4 regions of the uncultured Alteromonas sp. genome follow, and region 4 is predicted to be linked to each of the others. Evidence: predicted binding sites of a transcription regulator. Region 4 holds the regulator's gene; each other region holds the start of a gene.

Region 1 (2,209 bases), on a different contig from region 4:
ATTTTAAGTTTATCTAACGCTACAATGCTTAGTACTACTAAGATACCACCAAGACCACCGAATAAGGTTGCTTGCAGTGGAGTAGGCGTTGAAGGCTCTGCAGTAATTGCCACCAAACCAGCTAGTGCACCGTTAAGGGCCATAGTTAGGTCAGCTTTGCCGAACAGAATGCGTGCTAAGATAAGCGCTGCAATACAACCACCAGCTGCTGCGGCGTTAGTATTCATAAATACAATCGCAACCGCGTTTGCACTTTCAACTGTAGCAGTAGCAAGTACTGAACCACCGTTAAAGCCAAACCAACCCATCCATAAAATGAATGTACCTAGCGTAGCAAGTGGAAGGTTAGCACCTGGAATAGCGTTAACTTTACCGTCAGCAGTATATTTGCCTTTACGAGCACCTAGTACTAATACACCAGCTAACGCTGCAGCAGCACCTGCCATGTGAACAATACCAGAACCTGCAAAGTCAGAGAAACCAAGGTCACCAAGGGTGTACATGCCAAATACAGCTTCACCGCCCCACGTCCAAGCACCTTCCATTGGATAGATGAAACCAGTCATCACAACAGCGAATGCTAAGAAAGCCCAAAGCTTCATACGCTCAGCCACTGCACCAGAAACAATAGACATTGCCGTTGCAACGAATACTACTTGGAAGAAGAAATCAGCAGAAGGTGCATACGTTGCCGCATCTTCAGCAACACCTGTTGCGCCGTCACCCATAATTCCACCAAGGAACGGGCTCCACTCGCCGCCACCATACATGATGCCGTAACCGCAAATCATATACATGGTGCTAGCAATGGCAAATAACGCGATATTTTTAGTTAGAATTTCTGTCGTGTTTTTAGCGCGTACCAAACCAGCTTCTAGCATGGCGAAACCTGCCGCCATCCACATAACTAGTGCACCGCAGATTAAGAAGTAAAAGGTATCTAGTGCATACCCGAGTTCAAATGTAATTTCCATTATGCTTTTCTCCGCAAATTAATCGTTGTGGCTTACAACGCGTCTGTGTCTGACTCGCCAGTTCGAATACGTACGGCTTGTTCAAGGTCGTAAACAAATACCTTACCGTCACCAATCTTGCCAGTCTTGGCTGCGCCAACGATGGCTTCTACCAAGCGATCTACCTGGTCGTCCTGAACGGCAATTTCCAGTTTGACTTTAGGTAAGAAATCCACTTGATATTCCGCGCCGCGGTAAAGTTCAGTGTGGCCTTTTTGACGTCCGAAACCTTTCACTTCGGTAACGGTTAGACCGTCAATTCCGATTTCTGAAATGGCTTCACGAACATCATCTAGCTTGAACGGCTTGATGATAGCTGTGACTAGTTTCATGAGTTGCTCCAGTTTTTTTAATGGTTGTTTTGCACATTTCGTGTCTTGTACAGGGAAGTAAACCAAGAGATGTGCCACAAATAATTAACGAATAAAAACAATAAGTTAACTAAAACGTGATGCATTTTGTTTACATTTATCGCACCAGACTGGTGCATAGCGCCATCAATGCCCAACTTTAGAGCGCAGTGAGTTAAATTAACTGAAAATAGCGATGAAATTAGGATGGAACTAATTAGTAATGATGCGGGTCAGTTACTAGGTATGACAATTATCACACCTATTATAGAGCCTGAGTATGTGCCTGAACGTGCGCAGGTTTTTCATGCGAGCAAGAAGGGTAAACTCGCAAAAGGCCTACTTATCTCAACCCTTTTACACCTAATTGGGTTAGTAATAGTGATTTTCTTTACTACGTTTGAAAGCGGTGTAAAACCAGCACACAAGCCTGCCCCCATTAGTGCAACCTTGTATTACCCCCACGTTAGCGTAGAAAAAACCATTACAGAGGCACCTGAACCGGTAGAAGTTATCCCTCCCGTTGTTGAGCCTAACGTACCAGAAAGCCCCAAAGCAAAAGTGACTGACACTGCCGAGCAAATAAAAGCGGTAGAGACTAAGCCAGTAGAAGCTAAACCCGCAGAAGCAAAACCCACAGAAGCAAAACAAGACAAGACTGCACCAAATACAGAAAGCACAATTACAGAAAATAACTCAACTGAAACCCCCTTGCCTGAAGCACCCGCGCCTACGATTTCCAATACCCAAGCTACTATCAACGCCTCGACAAGAAACCAGAAAGCTGGCAGTTTAAACTTGTCTCCACGGGCCAGTGCCTCGCAATTTTTTAATCGAAGAGAGCAA
Region 2 (2,209 bases), on a different contig from region 4:
TTTTACGTAATAAATCTCGCTTCTGAGATACATCGAACTCGGTCTGAGCAAGTATGCGTTCTACTTTTACGATAGAGGCATGGTGGGATTTGTCTGAATCATCTGCGTTCGCTTTACCCACATAAGCCATGTTGTTTGTTAACACGCCTGCAAGCACAATAAGCAGTGAAATCAACACACCTGAAACTAACCAATTTAATACTTTCATCATTCACTTCCTTTTATACTAACTTGCTATTATCCATGTAAGAACGCGTTGGTTCTAAATGACTACTGCACGTTGTAACTTAAACACTTAATTACAACTTGTATTGCACATTGTGTTCCAAATTTCTTAACGCTACCTGATTACCGCGAAGAGTATACGCATCAAGGGTTAGAAAGAAAATTCGTCAAAGGTTGTAAGACAAAAGTTGTAAACTGGATGGGAAAATACTACATGTTGCTGCGAAAAAACGGCATGTTGAAATAAGCGCAAATGTCACTTTACTACTCGATATATCGCGTTATTATGGAATTCTAGGGTTTGATAGACATTAAAAAAGGGGCCGATTGGCCCCTTTCATCTTACTAATAACTGCTTAGTGTTTCATGGCTGTTTCAGTAATAACTTGCAAATTATCTTCAACATTTTTTACATCTGAAGCATTTTTCGCTATTTCGACAGCAAGTTGACGCTCGGCGTCTGAGTCTACGTTACCCGTTAGTGTAACGTTACCGGCTTCAACATCTACATCAATATCGAAACCAGAGATGTCGCTATCCATTAATAGGCGAGTTTTAATAACAGTAGCAATTTTGGCATCAGTAAGCGTGCCCGTTTGCTCATCATATTCTGATTCAGCGTCATCCGACATGTCGCTTGCCATTTTATCCATGTCTTTCTCTTCAATAATAGAAAGCTGGTTGTCTACTGACATAACACCGTCGATATTTGAAACTAACTCTTCTGCTAATTTCTTATCAACTGAATGATCTACCTTACCTGTCAGAACAACGTTACCGTTGTTTACGTCTGTATTGATATCGAATGAATCAAGGTTGCCGTTGAATAGTAGTGTTGCTTCGGCTTTGCCGTCTATCCACGCATCCTTAGCGCCTTTTTCCCATTTGTTATCTGTCTCCATGTCACCAGCAAAAGCTGCAGTTGTCATCGAGGTCGCTACAAGTATAGAAAGTAATGTACGTTTCATAACAGTTCTCCTTTGTTGAAACTCCCAATAGCTAATGCGAAACTCGAGCCAACGCAGCAACCGACTGATTTATAACAATTTACTTCACTTTCACTTTAATTATCACTTGTTAACATCTCTGCAAACTTTTCGACCTATGCGCATTTTTTACTTACATCTTGCTCAACCGGAACGAAAATTGAATATTCGTTAACCAATATACTTATTATTAATCGAGCAATAGCCGAGTTTGTCTTGTTTAAAGAGTTCGCAAGCAAGACAGCAAAGCAAAAAACAACTTAGTCAGGAACGACAATGAATATTTTACTGAACACCATGGCGATATTTCTTATTGCTGTCACATTAGCGCCATCACTACCGTCGAAACATTGGCTAGTGAGGGTATGGGAATTTCCACGGCTTCAATTACTAGGTTTAATGGTGATAGTAATAATTGCCCGAGGCGTTATGTATCCATCGGAGCTCTCTGGATTCAACACGCTTATTACCGCATTCCTTTATATTAGTTTAATGGCCTGCGCGATTTACCAAGCTATTTGGATAATGCCTTATACTTTGTTTTACAAAAAGGAAGTGGTTAAGGCATCTTCTCAAGATGCGGGTGAGAGCATTAGTATCCTATCGAGCAATGTCTTTATGCCCAATGAAGATTACGAAAAGTTATTAAAGCATGTACGTGACACCAATCCAGACTTCGTCGTTACTCTTGAATCTAACAAGCGCTGGGAAATAGCCCTATCTGCGTTAAACGAAACTCATCCTCACCAGCAGCATTGCCCTTTGGAAAATTTGTATGGTATGCACCTTTACAGTAAATACCCATTGAAAACCGCCAAACTCAACTACTTAGTAGAAGATGACGTGCCCTCCATGCTTGTTACCATTGATATGGACGGACAAGATGTGACACTTTACTTTCTTCATCCGAAGCCACCCAGCCCCACAGAGAACAAAACGGCTAGGCCCAGAGATGTCGAACTCACTATGGTAGGCCATGAAATAGCTAAAAAGGACGG
Region 3 (2,209 bases), on a different contig from region 4:
GTAACCACTCCCGCTCAGCGTCACCAGATAACTTGTCCACATCGGTGAAATCGACGATGCTTTGATACTTGTTCATGAACAGCCAAGTGTTGCCCAGCAACTCAGCCAATAAATTTATATCGGCGCCCATTTCTAGCGCCTCTACAAATTCCAATTCAGCTGCGTTTAAATAACCGTTAATAAGTAAAATTTCACCCATCAACATTTTTGCAGCAAGGTTTTCGGGATCTTTTTGTAAGCTGTTTTTTAGGTGTATATAGGCTTCATCGTAAGCTGTCTCGTTAAAAGCTGAGAGTGCTTTTTCATAATCTTCAGAAGTTGTTGCGAAACTATTGAAAGCAAAAATTGAGGTCGCGATAGCCGTGACAAGTGCTCGCTTGAAAAAACCTTTTTTATTATTAACCAAATCCATAATTACCTTAAAATATTACCCAGCTACAAGCTTAAAAATAGCATAAAAAAAGGTGGCCTAAGCCACCTTATAAAGATACGTGTTTTCCCTGCGTATTAAAACAATTAAACGCGACGCTTACGGCGGTAAGCTAAAAGGCCAAGTCCTATACTCATCAGCGCAAGTGCACCTGGCTCGCTAACCGGTGTTGGAGCCGGTGGAGGCGTTGTAGATTTTTGAATCGCTAGGTCAAGTGAAGAAAGCTTAAAGCCTACTCCGTGATAAGTGCTTGAACTATCATCAAAAACAGTATTATATGCACCGACTAACCAGTATTTTGCAGAATTCGTTAACGTCGTAAATTTAGATTCATACAAATTTGTTGAACTGTCTCTACTGCCTATACCAAAGTGACCGAGTGTACCCGCAACAATAGAACTTGAAACACTAGCCCATGTTGACTCTACGCTATCGCTAAACGAATTAATGTCACTTAACCCCGCAACAGTCACCTCTTTGGTTCCATTATTTCCATTTACCCAAGAAAATGATGATCCCTGAAGAGTCACGTCTTCACTAAAACTCAGTAAAAACATATCGAAATCATCTTTACCGTCATCATTGTAATTATCAGCCGAATGACTATCTCCACCCCACGAATAATCGCCATTCAAGATGCCATAACCGACGTTGCCGTAAGAGCTCCAGCCTTTGATGTCGCCTTGGTCTAATTTTGTATCTTTAGACGAAGAACTGCTTAAGTTCCCTGTGTCCGACCATGCTGTAATACCGACATAAACATCTGTTCCGTCAATGTTAATCAAAGAACCATGTGAGGCAGATGGAGTTAAAGTTTGAGTAATTCCATTTTCAAAAAGAGAATAGGTTGCTTCACTGAGACTATCATCAGCCAGAACGTTTCCGGTCAATAATACAGCTACGCTAAACGCAAAACTTGTTAAGCCTTTCATATGTTTCATTACCACTAATATTCACCATAATGATAATTAGTAAGCATTTAGTGTGCCATTTATTATATTGTTGATTTTGTTGTAATTTTATGATGTTGTTTTAATGGTAGTAAAAAAAACTGACAGGTAATACCTGTCAGTTTTAAACTAAAGTAGCACTTCTTACGTAAGCGCCATTCAAAGCTGTTTTCTACGCCAAGCAACAAGAAAAACACCTGCGAGCAATAAGCCTAACGTGGTTGGCTCACTCACTTCAGCTGAGGGGGCCGGTGGACTATCATTTGCTACAGAAAATCCAACTGATGAAAGCTTAAAGGCATCATTTCCAATATAACCTCCGATATTTTCAAAAACTGTATTATAAGCACCGATTAACCAATACTGGGAAGTGTCTGAAATATCGAAATCTGCCCTATGTTCTACATAGTCACAATTTTCTATATCATAAGAGGCAGTTGTCAGTGCATCTGCAACAATATCGCTCCAGGTTTGACTGCCTGAGGTTAAACCTGAAATGGAATCAAGTGCGGCCACAGATACTTGTGAGTCGCTGTTGCTGTATAGCCAGGAAAAGCTTGCGCCTGTTACTGAAACGGCCTGGTCGAATGACAACAAAACGAAATCGAAGTCTGTGACGTTACCGTTTACTTTATTTACATTGTCTATAGCGTGATCAGGGTTATAGTAAGTTTCCCAATCATCATTTGTTACACCGTACCCATAGTAGTCAGAGATTTTTTCTAACTTCGCATCTACAACAAGGTCATCGTTTTTACCGTAGGTGTCGGACCAAGCGGAGACAGAAATGTTTACCCCGTTAACCGAAATGGTGCTATTGAGAGGATCT
Region 4 (2,209 bases):
TTCCTTATGCTTGATAACTTGCCTGTCGAGTTTGTCGATCATGCTGTCTATCGCCGCATACATGTCTGTATTATGAGATGAAGCAAACACTTCTGCGCCGCTAAGGTGCATGGTGGCTTCGGCTTTTTGATTGAGTTTTTCGACGTTCAGGATGACATGCACATTAGATATGTGATCAAAGTGACGCTCTAGTTTGCTGAACTTAGTATCGACATAGCTACGCAAAGAATCAGTAATTTCGACATGATGACCGGTAAGGTTGATTTGCATATTTCGTCTTCCTTAAATTATCAAGGCCTTTAAATAAGGCTTTTGCGTTGGTTTGACGGCGGAATCGATAACGATTCCCGGTATTTTGCTATTGTTCGCCGGGCTACTTTAATGCCTTTTTCGGCCAACAATTGAGCAATCTTGCTATCGCTTAATGGCTTGCTGGGCGTTTCCGCTGCCACAAGCTTTTTAATTAGTGCGCGAATAGCGGTAGATGAACACTCACCACCAGATTCCGTTGCTACATGGCTAGAGAAGAAATATTTCAACTCGAAAATGCCACGAGGGGTATGCATATACTTTTGCGTGGTGACTCGTGAAATGGTGGATTCATGCATATCTACCATTTCTGCGACATCATTTAGCACCATTGGTTTCATCATTTCTGGGCCGTGCTCGAAAAAGCCCATTTGTTGCTGCACAATACAGTTTGCTACTTTCATCAAGGTGTCGTTTCTTGACTCAAGGCTTTTTATAAACCACTTGGCTTCTTGCATATGCGAGCGAATAAATTGCGAATCGCTGCTATTTTTAGAGCGTCGGCTCATGGCAGCGTATTGTTGATTTACGCTTAATTTAGGCAGGCTATCGGGGTTAAGTTCCACCACCCAACGGCCATTCTTTTTGTTTACCGAAACATCAGGAATAACGTATTCGGGTTCTTTGGTAATTAATGCACTGCCAGGACGAGGATTCAACGTTTGCAATAAGCGCATGGCTTCACGAAGTTGATCTTCTTTCAAACGACTCTTGCGCATTAACGTACGGTAATCTTTGCTGCTCAGCAGGTCTGAGTACTCATTAATAAGCTGTCTGGCTTCGGTAAGCCATGGCGTATCGTCTGAGAACTGGCGAAGCTGCACGAGCAAACATTCTTGCGGTGTACGTGAACCTGAACCAATAGGGTCGAACATTTGAATACGTTTTAGTACACATTCAACTTCGTCCATTTCTACCAACTCTTCAACATCGTCAGAGTTTACCGATTCTAAAATCTGTTCAATGGGTACGTTAAGGTAACCAGATTCATCAATTGAGTCGATAATGGCGGTAGCAATGGCGCGGTCTGTATCTGAAAACGGGGTTAAGCGCATCTGCCAAAGCAAATGGTCTTGAATATTGTCGGTGGTTTCACCCTGAAACAATTGGTCGTCATCATTATTCGATGGGCCAGGAGCGGGGGCAGAAGAGGCCGAGTAATACTCATCCCATGTGCTGTCGATTGGCAACTCGTCGGGAAGATCGTTCTTTTCAAGCGCGTCACCAGCTTCTAATGAATCGCTAGAAGCAGTAGGAGCAGCTTCTACAGAAGGGTCGTCGCCGTCCATGTTGTTTTTCTCAACAGGGTGGTCATCACCGCCTTCTTCAACTTCTAAAAGAGGGTTTGAGTCAAGTGCTTCCTGAATCTCTTGTTGCAGGTCGAGCGTAGACAACTGCAGCAGCTTGATTGCCTGCTGCAACTGCGGTGTCATGGTAAGTTGTTGACTGAACTTTAGCTGTAAAGATGGTTTCATCTACGTCTTATTTTTAAACTCTTGTTGTGAATATACCCGTGCTTAAAACTGAAAATGACAATTCGGTTACAGTAACTATAGCCTGAATTGTTCTCCTAGGTATACATCCCTTACTTTCTGATTACTTAAAACTTGTTCTGCCGTCCCTTGCGCGATGAGTTCGCCTTGGCTCACAATATACGCTTTCTCACACACATCCAGTGTTTCTCTTACGTTGTGATCGGTGATGAGGATTCCAATTCCTCTGTCACGAAGATGTTGAATGATCTTCTTTATATCATTAACCGATATAGGATCAACACCAGCAAATGGCTCATCAAGCAAAATAAATTGCGGATCGGCTGCTAATGCTCGTGCGATTTCTACTCGGCGGCGTTCACCACCGGATAAACTCATACCCGTACTATTACGTATATGGTTGATAT

The links. The regulator sigma-54, encoded in region 4, starts transcription at its own class of promoters, with help from an activator protein. The targets are predictions, from matches to a motif close to GTTGGCACGNNNNTNGNNT.
Region 1: the regulator sigma-54 is predicted to act here: its motif matches at 1,406-1,424, upstream of glnK (P-II family nitrogen regulator).
Region 2: the regulator sigma-54 is predicted to act here: its motif matches at 1,228-1,246, upstream of AAC006_RS13775 (BON domain-containing protein).
Region 3: the regulator sigma-54 is predicted to act here: its motif matches at 1,404-1,422, upstream of xdp1 (exosortase-dependent surface protein XDP1).

What each region holds. Positions count from the first base shown of each region.
Region 1 covers NZ_CAXBMP010000005.1:142,388-144,596, forward strand. Annotated here, with positions in the region: gene AAC006_RS06100 (ammonium transporter) at 1-974, opposite strand, end outside; gene glnK (P-II family nitrogen regulator) at 1,007-1,345, opposite strand; gene AAC006_RS06110 (hypothetical protein) at 1,571-2,209, shown strand, end outside.
Region 2 covers NZ_CAXBMP010000017.1:89,754-91,962, forward strand. Annotated here, with positions in the region: gene AAC006_RS13770 (hypothetical protein) at 1-211, opposite strand, end outside; gene AAC006_RS13775 (BON domain-containing protein) at 582-1,193, opposite strand; gene AAC006_RS13780 (endonuclease/exonuclease/phosphatase family protein) at 1,488-2,209, shown strand, end outside.
Region 3 covers NZ_CAXBMP010000031.1:1,905-4,113, reverse strand. Annotated here, with positions in the region: gene prsT (XrtA/PEP-CTERM system TPR-repeat protein PrsT) at 1-412, opposite strand, end outside; gene xdp1 (exosortase-dependent surface protein XDP1) at 517-1,371, opposite strand; gene xdp1 (exosortase-dependent surface protein XDP1) at 1,540-2,209, opposite strand, start outside.
Region 4 covers NZ_CAXBMP010000003.1:187,713-189,921, forward strand. Annotated here, with positions in the region: gene hpf (ribosome hibernation promoting factor) at 1-270, opposite strand, end outside; gene AAC006_RS03915 (RNA polymerase factor sigma-54) at 300-1,784, opposite strand; gene lptB (LPS export ABC transporter ATP-binding protein) at 1,860-2,209, opposite strand, start outside.